Regions from separate parts of the Bradyrhizobium sp. 604_D8_N2_3 genome, predicted to be linked through region 1. Evidence: predicted binding sites of a transcription regulator. Region 1 holds the regulator's gene; each other region holds the start of a gene.
What was found. Region 1 encodes LexA, which represses DNA repair genes until DNA is damaged. Its sites were predicted from a motif close to TGTTCNNNNTGTGTTCNG; they were not measured.
Positions count from the first base shown of each region.

Region 2: the regulator LexA is predicted to act here: its motif matches at 2,630-2,647, upstream of AB7245_RS42940 (DNA recombination protein RmuC).
Region 3: the regulator LexA is predicted to act here: its motif matches at 2,373-2,390, upstream of AB7245_RS39990 (ribonuclease T2 family protein).
Region 4: the regulator LexA is predicted to act here: its motif matches at 1,995-2,012, upstream of uvrA (excinuclease ABC subunit UvrA).

Region 1 covers NZ_JBPWPM010000001.1:5,212,478-5,216,344, reverse strand. Annotated here, with positions in the region: gene AB7245_RS24810 (GAF domain-containing protein) at 1-346, opposite strand, end outside; gene AB7245_RS24805 (hypothetical protein) at 569-1,003, opposite strand; gene AB7245_RS24800 (hypothetical protein) at 1,196-1,417, opposite strand; gene lexA (transcriptional repressor LexA) at 1,625-2,326, opposite strand; gene AB7245_RS24790 (molybdopterin molybdotransferase MoeA) at 2,503-3,714, opposite strand.
Region 2 covers NZ_JBPWPM010000001.1:8,923,130-8,926,996, reverse strand. Annotated here, with positions in the region: gene AB7245_RS42945 (AmpG family muropeptide MFS transporter) at 1-1,315, opposite strand, end outside; gene AB7245_RS42940 (DNA recombination protein RmuC) at 1,399-2,598, opposite strand; gene def (peptide deformylase) at 2,770-3,294, shown strand; gene fmt (methionyl-tRNA formyltransferase) at 3,511-3,867, shown strand, end outside.
Region 3 covers NZ_JBPWPM010000001.1:8,317,450-8,321,316, reverse strand. Annotated here, with positions in the region: gene AB7245_RS40005 (outer membrane protein) at 1-12, shown strand, start outside; gene AB7245_RS40000 (cold-shock protein) at 98-313, opposite strand; gene AB7245_RS39995 (23S rRNA (adenine(2030)-N(6))-methyltransferase RlmJ) at 568-1,428, opposite strand; gene AB7245_RS39990 (ribonuclease T2 family protein) at 1,608-2,327, opposite strand; gene AB7245_RS39985 (hypothetical protein) at 2,450-2,911, opposite strand; gene AB7245_RS39980 (hypothetical protein) at 3,095-3,388, shown strand; gene AB7245_RS39975 (DUF3617 domain-containing protein) at 3,419-3,867, shown strand, end outside.
Region 4 covers NZ_JBPWPM010000001.1:5,053,237-5,057,103, reverse strand. Annotated here, with positions in the region: gene uvrA (excinuclease ABC subunit UvrA) at 1-1,898, opposite strand, end outside; gene AB7245_RS24065 (outer membrane protein) at 2,202-2,957, opposite strand; gene AB7245_RS24060 (outer membrane protein) at 3,103-3,867, opposite strand.

The DNA.
Region 1 (3,867 bases):
AGAGCTCGATCGCGCCGACATGGGCCTCATCGTCGCCGCAGAACAGCACCATGACGGCTTGCAGGAATTCGCCTGAAAACACCGGCACCGCAACGCCGCAGGTCAGCCCGGCGGCGATGGCCTGATCGGTCCGCCTGAAATAGGAATCGGTGAATCTGGTGAGGATCACGGGGTGGCCGCTGGTCCAGGCCTTGCCGGGAAGCCCCTCGTCATATCCGAAATGCAGACCCTCGCTCACGTCCCTAAACGCGGACAACCCTTCGCCGTAGAGGCCGCCGCCGAATTCCAGCCGCATGCGCGTGCGGTCAGGCACCCAGAGTTCAACGACGCGAATGAAGGTCTTCATCGAACGTGCCCGCCGTCTCAAGCCGCACCAAGCATCGGCCATTTGGCTGCGGAACGGACGTTCAAAATTCAGGCAGGACAGCGCAAACTTCGTGCGGTGGAGACGCCACGGCTTGGTCCGCCCGATGGAGTTTCGCGGGACACAAACGACACCATCTCGCCGGCCTCGGCCGGCGATGGCGATTTCAATCCTGGCCCGACCTGCCGGCCGGGAATGGCTGCATCAGCCGATCGGCAGGCGGGTGATGGTTGTCCGGCTGTCGGTGATGGTCTGCGGCTTGTGCTCGCGCTCGCCGAGCGGCTGGGTCACCGGTAGCTGCAGCACGGTCGCACGCTGGCCTTCGACCAGCTGCGTCACCAGCACGGATTTGCCGTCGGGGAATTCGATCGCATCATGATGGCGATCGGGAATGTGCGGATCGATCTTGCCGAACTTGCCGACGCGCGAATTGACGGTGCGCGTCCAGATCCAGCGATTGTCGTAGCGGACGTTGTCGGCGAAGGCGAGCTCCGTCCCCGGGAGCAGGCAGACCGCGACGGTCGGATCGGCCGCGGAGGCAAAGCCGCGCGTCGAGGTGCCGCGGAAGGTTGTCGTGACGATCGTCTCGCCGACTTCGGCGGGACGCGACGCGACGGCATGCAGGCTGTAGTCACACATCGGGTGCTCCTCATGCAGGGATAGCGACCCACGTCTCTTAATCGAGGCGCAGGCCTCTATCAGAGTGGAAATACCAAACGTTCTGCCGGGTTGTAGGCAAATCTACGGCTCGCCGCCGCAGGCCGCAATCACATTAACTTTCCCGAATCCACCAGGAACAAAGCCCGCCCCTTTGCATTCTGCGGGCGCGTGTCAGCGCCCCGCAGGCGCCGACCAGCCGGAATATTGCCAGCCCGGCCGCGACGGTTGGTCGACGGCCTTGCGGACTTGCTCGCTTACGGCGGTGTCCTTGCGGACACGGGGCCGCGATTGCGCGGCCAAGGCTTGCACGGCCAAGGCTTGCACGGCCAAGGCTTGCGACGCTGATGCTGCGATCAGCGCCACAGCAATTTTGCTCGGAACGATCCGGCGCATGACTTCTCCTCGAACCTGAAGGCCGCGAAGCAGGGCTGCTTCGTGCGGCGTGCCGAGGATTTACCGTCGGAGGAGGGGCCGGATAATCTGCGCGAAACCAGAAAGACTATCCAGCGGAAGCGGACAATCGTCCGCTCCAATCTCGGATCAGCGATGCCGATCGAAAGAGCGCGGGGCGCCCAATAACCGATACCGGCACGTCCGGTATCAATACTTCCGGTACAGCCCGATCAGCTTGCCCTGGATCTTCACCCGGTTGGGCGGGAGGATGCGGACCTCATAGGCGGCGTTGGCGGGCTCGAGCGCGATCGAGGCGCCGCGGCGGCGGAAGCGCTTGAGCGTCGCCTCCTCGTCGTCGATCAGCGCCACCACGATATCGCCGGTATCGGCGCTCTCGTTGCGCTGGATCAGCGCCATGTCGCCGTCGAGAATGCCGGCCTCGACCATGGAATCGCCGCGCACTTCGAGCGCGTAATGTTCGCCCGAGCCGAGCATGTCAGGCGGTACGCTGATGGTGTGGCTGCGGGTCTGCAAGGCCTCGATCGGCGTGCCGGCCGCGATGCGGCCCATCACGGGGACCGCGACGGGGCGCTCGCCCTCGTCCGCCGGCGGGCTCGAAGTCGTGCGGACCTTGCCGAGATTGCCTTCGATGACGCTCGGTGTGAAGCCGCGGCGGCTGCCGGCGGCGGCCTGAAGCTCGGGCAGCTTGATCACCTCGATGGCGCGGGCCCGGTTGGGCAGGCGCCGGATGAAGCCGCGCTCCTCGAGCGCGGTGATCAGGCGATGGATGCCTGATTTCGAGCGCAGGTCGAGCGCGTCCTTCATCTCATCGAAGGAGGGCGGCACGCCGCTTTCCTTCAGCCGTTCGCTGATGAACCGCAGGAGCTCGTATTGTTTGCGCGTTAACATCTCGACCAAAATCCCCCGGTTGATGTCGTTCGATTCCGAGACGCTGAATTCAGCAGTAAGCCGCTACATTCTCGAAACAAATCATGAACGGACACTATATGTTCGATACATGTTCCGCAACTGCTTAATTTACCGTGAACGCGACAAAGTTCGCGGAACGCACGCGAACGAAGCGATCACACGGGCAGCCGCAAGACCTCGCAAGGCGTGCCGGCTTCGGCCTTCGGCGCGAATGGCGCGCGCACGAGAAGTGCCTGTGCCGCAGCAAGATTCGCAAGCAGCGAGGAATCCTGGTGATTGACCGGAAGGGCGACGAGCGTGCCGTCGTCGCGCAGCTCGAGGCGTGCGCGCAGGTAATCCTCGCGCTGGTCATTGGCGCCGACATCGCGGCCGAGCACCGCGCGTTCGCGGCGGTGATGAATCATCGAACGGCCCGAAAGCGCGCGAATCAACGGCACCATGAACAGGAAGCCGCAAACGTAAGATGACACGGGATTGCCGGGCAGGCCGATCACACGCATCGCGCCGAGCCGCCCGTTCATCATCGGCTTGCCCGGCCGCATCGCGATCTTCCAGAACGCCATCGAGATACCTTCGTCCCTCAGCGCCTGCTGGACCAGATCGTGGTCCCCGACCGACGCGCCGCCGGTCGTGATCAGGATGTCCGCGCCGCTCTCCCGCGCGCGGCCGATGCCGGCCGTGGTGGCCTCCAGCGTGTCGGCGGCAACCCCGAGGTCGATGGTATCGGCGCCCTCGCTGCGGGCGAGCGCGTGCAGGGCATAACCGTTGGAATAGACGATCTGGCCGTGACCCGGCGTCGTACCCGGAATCACCAGCTCGTCGCCGGTGGCGAGGATCGCGACCTTCGGGCGTCGCCGGACCGGCAGTTGCGGGTAATTCATGCCGGCGGCGAGCGCGAGGTCGCGCTCGGTGAGCCGGGCCCCTTTGCGCAGCAGCACGTCGCCTTCCGAGAAGTCGACGCCGGCGGGGCGGATGTGCCGCCCCGTTACGGCGGCTTCCTTGATGGTGATGCGCTTGCCGTCCGCGATCGTGTCCTCCTGGATCACGACCGCATCAGCGCCATCGGGAACGACACCGCCGGTGAAGATACGCACGGCCTCGCCGGCGCCGACCGATCCCGCAAACGGTCGGCCCGCCGCGACCTCGCCGATCAGGGTGAGCTGGGAGTCGATCTGCGCCGCATCGACCGCGCGCACCGCATAGCCGTCCATTGCCGACATCGCCTGCGGCGGCTGCGTGCGCCGCGCCGCGACGTCGCGCGCCAGCACGCGGTGGAAGGCCGCGTCGAGCGCGATCATCTCTTCAGGCAGCGGCTCTGCGCCCGCCAGCACCGCAGCGAGCGCGTCGGAAACCGGCATCAGGGCCACGGGTGAAAACTCCTGCTGGGCCCGTTCGGGCAAATCGGCGGCGAGAGTTCTAGCCGAGTGCAGGCGCAGAGGCAAAACAGTGGCCGCGCAGGATGATTTATCCTGCGTCATCCGCTCTGCGATGAAGGGTGAGCATCAAGTCCGCCGCGGCAT
Region 2 (3,867 bases), 3.7 Mb from region 1:
AGGCCAGCAGCACAAGGCTCGGGATCGCCACCAGCACGCAGATCACGAAGAACAGCGGCCAGCCGGTCGTCTCCGCGACATAGCCCGCACTCGCTGACAGATATGTGCGCCCGACCGCGGCGAGCGCGGTGAGCAGCGCATATTGCGTCGCCGTGTGCAGCGGATTCTGGCACAGCGCGGAGAGATAGGCGACGAAGATCACGGTGCCGATGGCGCTGGTAAAGTTCTCGCAGGTGATGGCAAAGGCCAGCGCCCATTGGCTGGTGCCGACGAAGGCCAGCCAGGAGAAGGAGAGATTGGCGAGCGCCTGCACCACGCCGCCGATCCAGAGGCTGGTCGCAAGCGAATAGCGCCGCGCGAGGAAGCCGCCGGCAAAGCCGCCGATCAGCGTTGCCGCGAGGCCGACGCCCTTCACGATCGCCGCGTAATCGTTGCGGGAAAAGCCGAGGTCGATCACGAACGGCGCGGTCATCGTGCCGGAGAAGGCATCGGTGAACTTGAACAGCACGACGAAGGCGAGCGCGGCGAGCGCATCCTTGCGCGACAGGAATTCCGAGAAGGCCCCGATCGCCGCGTGCAGCACGCGCGCGAACGCCGTCTCGGTTTGTGTCGCGGCTTCCGCCCGCACCGATTGCTCGGGCTCTGTCGCGGCCAGCGCGGTGATCGTGCCGATCAGCACCATCGCCGCCATCACCACGTAGCCCCACATCCAGGCCGACGCGCGCGGAATGCCGGTGCCCTCGAAGCCGGACACGATGAACAGCGCGCCCGCGGTCGAGACCAGCATGCCGATGCGATAGGCCGCGACATAGGAAGCCATTCCGGCGGCCTGCTCGCTCTCCGGCAGGCTCTCGACGCGGAACGCGTCGACCACGATGTCCTGCGTCGAGGACGTCGTCGCGACCAGCAGCGCGCCGAGCGCGACGTAGAACGGCGAGCGCGCGGGATCGGTGAGTGCCAGCAGCAGGATCGCGATGATCAGCAGCAATTGCGAGAACAGCAGCCAGCCGCGCCGCCGTCCGAACGCGCGGGTGAACAGCGGCACATGCAGCGCATCCACCAGCGGCGCCCACAGGAATTTCAGCGTGTAGGGCGTGCCGACCAGCGCAAACAGCCCGATGGTCTTGAGGTCGACCCCGGCCTCGCGCATCCACACCAGGAGCGTGGAGCCCGACAGCGCCAGCGGCAGCCCGGACGAGAAGCCGAGGAACAGTACGATCAGCACCCGCGGTTGCAGGTACACGGCCAGGCCGTCACGCCAGGAGGTGGGGGCCGTGTCGGGGCTGGCAGGGGAGGTCGCGTCGGGTGCGGTCATGGGGAGGTGTTAGCAGATTCTGGCTGCCACAAGTGAGGTGTCGTCGCCCGGTCAAGCCGGGCGACGACAGTGTGCCTCAAAACTCACTCCCCCGCCTGGAGCTTCCTCGGGAACAGCTCCGCGGCACCGGTTGCCACCAGATGCGGCCCCTCCGGCGCATCGGTCTTGCTGAAATCGAGCTCCTCGATTCTCCCTGCGCGCTTCTCGATCTTGTCGGCGGAGATCAGCACCTGCCGCACGTCCTCGTTCGCGTCGGCAAAATGCTTCTGGAGCTTCAGCACGCGGTCGCGCAGGCGGCCCAAATCGTCGCCGAGCTTGATCACCTCGGTGCGGATCTGGTCGGCGGCGTCGCGCATGCGCGCGTCTTTCATGATCTGCTGCATCACCTGAATCGCGAGCATCAGCAGCGAAGGCGACACCAGCACGACGCGGGCGCGATAGGCCTTCTGGATCACGTCGTCGAAACCGTCATGGATCTCGGCATAGACCGATTCCGACGGCACGAACATCAGTGCCATCTCCTGGGTCTCGCCGGCGACGAGATATTTGTCGGCGATGTCGCTGACATGCTTCATCACGTCGCCGCGCAGCCGCTGCGTGGCGATGCGCTTCTCCTCGTCGGTGCGCGCATCGTGCAGCGCGGTCATCGCCTCCAGCGGAAATTTTGCGTCGATGCAGAGCGGCCGCTGGTCGGGCAGGAACACCACGCAGTCCGGCCGCTTTCCCGTCGAGAGCGTGAACTGGAACTCGTAGGCGCCCTTCGGCAAGCCGTCCTGGACGATCGCCTCCATCCGCGCCTGGCCGAAGGCGCCGCGCGACTGCTTGTTGGCGAGCACGTCGCGCAAGGTCGTCACCTGCGTGGTGAGGTCGGTCAGGTTCTTGTGCGCGTTGTCGATGATGCCGAGCCGCTCGTGCAGGGCGCGCAGGCTCTCCATGGTGTTGCGCGTCGAGTGTTCCATCGACTGGCCGACCCGATGGGTCACCGAATCCAGCCGCTCGTTGACCGCGCGCGCCATGTCGGCCTGGCGGCCGGCCAGCGCCTGGGTCATGGCGTCGGCTCGGCCGGCAGCCTCGCTCTGGGCGTGCAGCACCTGGCTGAGGCGCTCCTCGAGCTCGTCCGCGCGGATGGCATTGGCCATGGCGAGTTCCGCGCCGCGCCGCCCGGATCGCGCGATCACGACCGCGATCACCACCAGCAGGATGACGACGAGGGCGCCGAAGCCGATCAGCGCATCGATGGTGCGGACCGGCCAGTCGCCAGCCAGGAAAATGATCTCGTTCATGGCGGCCCTTGTAGCCGATTCGACACTCTCCGCGAACGAATAGCGAACGCTTATGGTTAATAGCCCCCTAATTTTTATGGTTAACGAAACCTGAAGTTTTATGGTTAGCGGAGGGTTAACGGAGTTCCTCGCCGCATTGACCGCATCCGGCATGCGGCTTAAATCGCGGCCATGGCCCTCAGAGAAATCATCATCCTGCCCGACAAGCAGCTGCGTCTGGTCTCCAAGCCGATCGAGAAGGTCACGACGGAGATCCGCAAGCTTGCCGACGACATGTTCGAGACCATGTACGACGCGCCCGGCATCGGGCTCGCGGCGATCCAGATCGCGCAGCCCTTGCGGCTGATCACCATGGACCTCGCCAAGCCTGACCCGGACGGCGAGACAAAGCCGGAGCCGCGTGTCTTCATCAACCCTGAAATTATCGCCTCCTCCGAGGATCTGTCGGTCTACGAGGAAGGCTGCCTCTCGATCCCCGAATATTACGAGGAGGTCGAAAGGCCTGCGAAGGTGCGCGTGCGCTTCACCGATCTCGACGGCAAGGTGCACGAGGAGGACGCCGAAGGCCTCTACGCCACCTGCATTCAGCACGAGATCGACCATCTCAACGGCGTGCTGTTCGTCGACTATCTCTCAAAGCTCAAGCGCGACCGCGTGATCAAGAAGTTCGAGAAAGCCGCCAAGCGCGCGGAGTAAGTCATTTGTAAGCGCTGGTGCTGCCGCGAACTCCCGTGCGCTCCCTCCCCCCTTGCGGGGGAGGGCGGGGGAGAGGGGTAGCCCAGCAAAAGGCGCCCGTCGTTTGCGAATGCCAACAATAGGGCGCCCGCGCTAACGCCGAGAGAGCGCGTCGTGTGGCACCCCTCTCCCTAGCCCTCCCCCGCAAGGGGGGAGGGAACATACCGAGTCCTTGTCATGCCCCTCCGCCTCATCTTCATGGGCACGCCCGATTTCTCCGTGCCGACGCTGCTCGAGCTGGTCTCGCATGGCCACGAGATCGCGGCGGTCTATACGCGCGCGCCCAAGCCCGGCGGACGGCGCGGCCTGCAATTGCAGCCGACCCCGGTCGAGGAAGCCGCGCGAAAGCTCGGCGTTCCCGTGCTGACGCCGAAGTCGCTGAAGACGCCCGAAGCGCTCGACGAGTTTCGCGCCTTCGACGCCGATGCCGCCGTCGTCGTCGCCTACGGCATGATCCTGCCGCAGGCGATCCTCGATGCGCCGAAGCTCGGCTGTTACAATCTGCACGCTTCGCTGCTGCCGCGCTGGCGCGGC
Region 3 (3,867 bases), 3.1 Mb from region 1:
TATCACTTCTGATAGTTGAAGAAGAAAATACCGGACAATAGCCTCCCGGCCGCTCGCGGCCGGGATTTTTTTCGCCAGGTGTTCGCTCGAAAACGCTCTAGGAGACGATGACCAAATTGACTGCCTTTGGTCCCTTCCCCTTCTTGTCCGGCTCGACTTCAAAAGTAATGCGCTGTCCTTCGGCGAGATCTTTCAGTCCCGCCCGCTCCACAGCAGTAATGTGCACGAAGACGTCGCGCCCGCCGTCGTCGGGCTTGATGAAACCGTAGCCGCGCTCGCCGTTAAAAAACTTGACCGTTCCCGTCATGGCCATCGGGAAACTCCCCCTCATTGCTCCTCCGTCGCGACGCAGACTCACGTCACGACATGACCGGGCCTTACGAAGCCCGGGAGCTGGCCATCCTTGGGCGGACCTTTCTTTCGGTCCGATCGGATCTTTCTTAGGCCTTCACTCCGCCGCAACCATTCGCGGAAGCGGAACGTAAAGCCAGTCACGGAAACAGCATAATACGGTTCTCTGCAGATTGACTACCGCTCCTGCATCTTTTTCCCAAGAATGCCGGTGTGTTACGGCCTCGGCACCTCTAATCGGAATCTGGCAGCTCCGCCCTGTCCGAGCGGTATCTCCAGCTCGGGCAGGATCGTCTTGAGCTCGCCATGCAGCGTGTACGGCGGATTGACGATCAACAATCCGGCGGAGGTGAGGGCGGCGCCATCAAGCTGCGGCGCGACACTGAATTCGAGACGCAGACATTTTCCTGGCGGTTTTGCTGCGGCTGCGAGCCGCGCCACTGATTGCACCAGCGTGTCGGTGGCGCGTCGGCTCTTGGCCGGGTACCAGATTACATAGATACCGGTCGGCCATTTCACGAAAGCCGCCGAGAAGGCGTCGCCGAGCTTTTCGAACTCGTCTTTCGCCTCGAACGGCGGGTCGATCAGCACGAGCCCGCGCCGTTCCTTCGGTGGCACAAAGGCCGGCAGCGCGACCCAGCCGTCGAGATCGACCACGCGCGCCTGTTCGTCGCGGCGCAGCACACCGATCAGCGCCTTGCGCGCCTTCGGCTCAAGCTCGCAGGCAACGAGGCGGTCCTGCGGCCGCAGCAGGCCGCGCGTGATCAGCGGCGAACCCGGATAGGCCTTGAGTTCGCCCTTCGGATTGTAGGCACGAACGATGTCGAGATAGGGCTTGGCCAGCGCCACGGCGTCGTTCGACAGGCGCGCCTGCATCAGCCGCGCGATGCCGGTCAGCCATTCGCCGCTGCGGCGCGCCTCGTCGCTTTCGAGATCATAGAGGCCGGCGCCGGCATGGGTGTCGATGACACGGAATGCCCCCGGCTTGTCCTGGAGGTAAGTAATGATGCGCGCGAGCACGATGTGCTTGATGACATCGGCGAAGTTTCCGGCGTGGAAGGCGTGACGGTAGTTCATGAGACAGGACTACGCTACGTCACGGCTTGAGCAAAGCGGCATGCGCGTCTGTCCCGGACGCGCTGCAACGCTCTTAGCGTTGCGGGCCAGGGCCCGGGTCTGGATTCCCATGCAGCATAGGCCCCGATTCTGCAGCGCACCGCCGAAGCGGCGCGGCGTACGGGGCATGAGCAGTTGGACTAGCCACCTCTGATCGGCGGCATCGTCACCTGGTCGCGGCGGCAGGCGCGGCGCTCGATCTCCTCGCAGGCCCGGAATTGCAGGTCCTTGCTGAGGCAGATGCGGACCTCCGAGAGCCGGGTCCGGTTGCAGGTGACCGAGATGGCCGCGTTGCTCAGGCCCGCATTGGCCTTGATGAAGGCTTCCTCCACCTCGCCCGGCGCCACGGTCTTGGCCTGCGACAGTTCGAGATATTCCGCCGGGATCTTGATCGCGGCGCGCGCCTTTCGGATCGTCTCGAAATAATTGCGGCTGTCGAGCCCGGAGCAGGTGCCGTGCTTGTCCCACTCGTTGAAGATCAGCCCCGGCGCCGGCATCAAATCGAGCATCGAAGAGACGATGTTGCGGTTCAGGCGTGGCGAGGGCCGCTGGCAATATTCAGGGAAGCCATTCTCATATTGCGGCCACAGCCCGTGCACCACGAACGCGTAGGGCCGCCCGCTGCACTGCATCTGCGAGCGACCACCGCCGCCGCCGCGGTTGCGCTCGGACGCCTCCTCGCAGAAGGAGGGCGACCATGACAGCGACAGCACATAGAAGTCGAATTCGCCGGGCGCGTTCTGCCGTTTGTCCTGGGCCTTCGCGCCGCCCGGCAGCGCGACCAGCCCGGCGGCCAGAACCAGGGGGAGGGTCAGTGAGATCACGAGACGGGTGAACGAATGCAATCTAAAATGAAACATGGCGACGCCCCTCAACTAGACTGTGCAGTCAGCCTAGCAGGCAACAAGAACATTTCAAGAACAAAATTCGGGCCGGCCCGTCAGGCGCCTGATCAGTCCGATTCAGGCCTTTCGATCGAGCCTCAGGGCCTGGCGGCGCGGCAGGACGGATTGTAGGCCCAGTTGCGGTCGAGCCCGACCACGCACCATTCCACACCATTGCCGTAGCCGGAGAAGCCGCCATCCTCCATGATCGAGAAATGCACCTTGCGCACCTTTCCGTCATTGAGCATGGCGTCGCCGGTGCAATAGCGGCGCGGAATGTTGTCAGACTGCCAGGGCCGGAACGCGATCTCGTGAACGGCGGCGAAGCCGGTGATCTTCAACGAGGAATTCCAGAACGAGCTTTCCTTCTCCCAGAACTGGGTGGCGATGGTCGGCAGCGCCCTCTCGCAATCGACGACGGCGCCGTCATAGCGCGGCCCGTTCAGCCAGAAGTTCAGCTCCAGCGGATTGGCGGCCCTGGCCTCACCGAGCGACAGCGCCCCGAACATGAGGCCAAGCAAGGTGGCAAAGCGGAGCGATTTCAGGGGGAGGGCGCGCATGGGCAATCCGGACAGCTGGGTCTTGCGAAGGATGGACGGTGCCGCGAAGGCCGGGGCAGGTCAAGTGCAGCGCGGCAACACTTGGCCAAGAGTTGACCCCAACCTCGCAGCCGGCGGGGCATCAGTTCTTTTCATGGACCTCCCGGCACCGTAAACTGGTCCCAACCAATTGGAGTAACGGGAATGCGAATCATTGCGGCCGCGGGCTTTCTTGCCCTGGGGATGATGGCCAGCCAGTCGGCACGCGCCGATCTCCTTCCGGTGCCTCCGTTCAAGGGCAACGACACCGGCGGCATCATCGCTTATTCGCTGGCGACCCAGGCTGATGCGCGGCAGGTCGCGGTCGATCACTGCGCGCGCTACGGCAAGGTCGTGAAATTCCTCGCGGTGCAGGCCTTTGAGGGCGGCTATATCTCGTTCTCCTGCCGTTGGGTGCCCTATGGCGCTGCCCAACAGCCGATCCGTACGCTGTACTGAGGCGCTTTCGGAACGTCGGGAGCTTCCCACATGACGCGCAAGCTCGCTTTGCTCGGCTCGGCCCTTTGTCTTGTGGTGTCGGCAGGCAGCGCCAGCGCCGACGATCTGCCGGTGCGCAAGGCCGGTCTCTGGGAAATGAAGATGGTCAGGACCGGCACGCCCATGCCCGAGATGACCATGCAGCACTGCACCGACGAGACCGTCGACAAGGAGATGAACAACAACGTCTCCCCGATGGCCAAGCAGATCTGCGCCAAGCAGGACATCAAGAAGACCGCGACCGGCTATGTCAGTGATTCCGAGTGCAACGTCGCCGGCATCAGCACGACCTCGCATGCCGAGATCACCGGCGATTTCAACTCGGCCTATACGGTGAAGACCTCGTCGCATGCACAAGGCGGCGCCGCCGGCGCAGCAGGCCGCGACACCACGATGCAGCTCGAAGCCAAGTGGCTCGGGGCCTGCAAGCCCGACCAGAA
Region 4 (3,867 bases), 160 kb from region 1:
TCGCCGGTGAGATATTTGCCGGTGAGAGATTTCGGGTTGCGCATGATCTCGGCGGGCGTGCCTTCGGCGACGATGTTGCCGCCATGCATGCCGGCGCCGGGCCCGATGTCGAGGACGTAGTCGGCGAGCAGGATCGCGTCCTCGTCATGCTCGACGACGATCACGGTGTTGCCGAGGTCGCGCAGGCGCTTCAGCGTGTCGAGCAGGCGGGCGTTGTCGCGCTGGTGCAGGCCGATCGAGGGCTCGTCCAGCACGTAGAGCACGCCCGTCAGCCCCGAGCCGATCTGCGAGGCGAGGCGGATGCGCTGGCTCTCGCCGCCGGACAGCGTGCCGGAGGAGCGGGACAGAGTGAGGTAGTTGAGGCCGACGTCGAGCAGGAAGGTGAGGCGCTCGCGGATCTCCTTGAGGATGCGGCCGGCGATCTCGTTCTGCTGCGTGTTCAGCGCTTCGGGCACGGTCTCGAACCATTCGCCGGCCTTCCTGACCGACAGCTCCGAGATCTCGCCGATATGCTTGCCGCCGATCTTGACGCAGAGCGCCTCGGGCTTCAGCCGGAAACCCTTGCAGCCCTCGCAGGGGACGTCGTGGAAATATTTTGCGAGCTCCTCGCGCGCCCACTCGCTCTCGGTCTCGCGATAGCGGCGGTTGATGTTGGTGATGACGCCCTCGAACGGCTTCTTGGTGTCGTAGGAGCGGACGCCGTCTTCGTAGGAGAACTTGATCTCATCCTCGCCCGAGCCAAGGAGGATCGCGTTCTGCGTCTTCTTCGGCAGATCCTTCCATTTGGTGGTCAGCGTGAACTTGTAGTGCTTGCCGAGCGCCGTCAGCGTCTGCACGTAGTAGGGCGATGACGACTTGGCCCAGGGCGCGATCGCGCCCTTGCCAATGGCGAGCTCCTTGTCGGGGATGACGAGGTCTTCGTCGACATGCTGCTCGACGCCGAGGCCGCCGCAGGCCGGGCAGGCGCCGTAGGGATTGTTGAACGAGAACAGGCGCGGCTCGATCTCCGGAATCGTGAAGCCGGAGACGGGGCAAGCGAATTTTTCCGAGAACAGGATGCGCTCAGGCCCGCTCTTGTCGTGGATTTTTGCGGTCTTCTTCTTCTCCTCGACGGGCGCGGCCGCTGCAGGCGCATCGGCGAACTCGACGACGGCGAGGCCCTCCGCGAGCTTCAGCGCGGTCTCAAAGCTCTCGGCGAGGCGCTGGCCGATGTCGGCGCGCACCACGATGCGGTCGACCACGACGTCGATGTCGTGCGGAAATTTCTTGTCGAGCGTCGGCGCCTCCGCGAGCTCATGGAAGGTGCCGTCGATCTTGACGCGCTGAAAGCCCTTCTTGAGCCATTCGGCGAGCTCCTTGCGATACTCGCCCTTGCGGCCGCGCACGACGGGGGCGAGCAGATAGAGGCGGGTGCCTTCGGGCAGCGCCAGCACGCGGTCGACCATCTGCGAGACGGTCTGGCTCTCGATCGGCAGACCCGTGGCGGGCGAATAGGGCACGCCGACGCGCGCCCAGAGCAGGCGCATGTAGTCGTAGATCTCGGTGACGGTGCCGACGGTCGAGCGCGGGTTCTTCGACGTCGTCTTCTGCTCGATCGAGATCGCCGGCGACAGGCCGTCGATCTGGTCGACATCAGGCTTCTGCATCATCTCCAGGAACTGACGCGCATAGGCCGACAGCGATTCGACGTAGCGGCGCTGGCCCTCGGCGTAGATGGTGTCGAAGGCGAGCGAGGATTTGCCGGAGCCTGACAGCCCGGTGAACACCACCAGCTTGTCGCGGGGGATCTCGACGTCGACATTCTTGAGGTTGTGCTCGCGCGCGCCACGGATCGTAATTGCGCGCAGGCTGGATCCCGCGTTCTGCTGTTGGCGCTTCGCCTTGATCACTTCATCCATCCGAGTTGCCCTCAAGGAATCCCAAAGGTGCGCGATCGCGCCAACAAAAAAGGCGCGCGTCGCCCGGAACCGGGATCGGCGCCGATGGGTATGGCAGCGAACGTAGGAAGAACGGGAGCAGATTTCCAGTGGCGTGTGCGAATCGTCAACGGATTGTTGGCGCGCTGGCGGCATCTGGCAGGAGCAGGCCCCCCGGAACATGCGAAGGGCCGGCGCGAGGCCAGCCCTTCGTTCGCGTTTGAATGCGGATTTGGGGCAATCCGCACATGATCAGGACTTGGAGGTTCCTGAGGGAGCTTTGTCTCAGTATTTGGCGACGACCGGGCCGCCCCAGCGGTAATTGATGCGGATCAGGCCCATGTCGATATCCTGGCCGATCCGGTCGGTGCGCGGGGCGAAGCCGCCGACGAGCGTTGCGAAGTCGGCGCTGTGATGGCCGAGGAAGACATGGTTGTACTCGCCGCCGACCGACCAGTTCTCGGCAAAGCCCCATTCCACGCCGATGCCGATGGTGTAGCCCCAGCGGGTCTGGTTGACGCTGTTGAACACCGCCGCCGGGACGCCGGGGACGAAGGTGTCGTACTTGTCGTGCGCCACCGCGGCGCCAGCCTTGCCATAGAAGAGCAGGTTGTTGACGGCGTAGCCCATCTGGCCAGTGAACAGGCCGAAGCTGTCGATCTTGGTCTGGTTGGTGAACAGCGGCAGCGCCACGCTGACATTGCTGCCCTTGAAGTCGGCCCAGTTGCCCTGGCCCTCGATGCCGAACACCCAGCGCGACTTCTGCCAGCGATAGCCGAGTTGTCCGCCGATCGTGCCACCGCCCGCATTGTGACAGCCTTCGCCAACGGCCGGATCGACAGCGACGCCGAGCGCGCGGGTCACGCCCCAGCATGCATGGGCCAGCCCGCCGCCGCCGTTGATGCCGACATAGATGCCGCTCCAGTCGTAGAGGGGAACGGCGGCCGCCGGTGCCTTGTAGATCGGTAGATCGGCGGCGGTAGCCGGCGCGACCGCGCCGACTGCGAACAGGCTGACCGCAGCCAGCATCCACGTCTTCATGTCACGTCCCCAACTCGTCAAAGCCATTCGCGGACGCCTTGCGCGCGCCTCACGACTCCAAGACGGTTGGGTGCACCCTCGCGCGAAAACAAAAAGGCCGGCACAAGGCCGGCCTTTCGTAACGCGATGGCGTCGGAGGCGAAGATCAGTATTTGGCGATGAGGGGGCCGCCGAACCTGTAACTGACGCGGGCCGTTGCAATGTCAACGTCCTGGCGGATCCGATCGGCGCGCGAGAACGTGCCGTTGTTGAACGTAAAGCGGTTGTCGCGCGATCCCATGAAGCCGTGCACATAATCGACGCCGACCACGATGTTGGGCGTTACGCCGAAATCGAGGCCAGCACCAACCGCTCCGCCCCAGCGCGTTTCATTCGCCCTGTCGAACACGAAGCCGGTGGCAGTGGTTAAGCCTTCGTATTTGTCGCTCACAACCATCGCACCACCCTTCGCGTAGAACAGCACATTGCTCCAGGCGTAGCCGACCTGGCCGGTCACGAGACCGAAGGCGTTGATCTTCGAGCGGTCTGAGCCGACGCCGCCGGCAGCCAGGCTCGGTCCATTGGAGCCGCTAAGGTGAGCCCAGTCGCCCTGGCCTTCCACGCCGAACACCCACGACGCGCTTTGCCAGCGAAAGCCGGCCTGGCCGCCGGCCACGCCGCCGGTCGCGGTGTGGCAGCCCTCCGATGCGGGGGGAGTGACCGGCGCACCGAGGATGTTGGTAACGATGTCCCAGCAATTATGGCTCCAGCCGCCACCACCGTTGGCGCCGATGTAGAAGCCGCTCCAATCGTAGACCGCGGCGATCATCGGGGCAGGAGCTTTGGTGTAGGGCCTCGCCGCCAGATCGGCCGCCGAAACGGACGTGGTCATCGCGACTATGCCGGCGGCGGCAAGCATAAACTTGTTCAA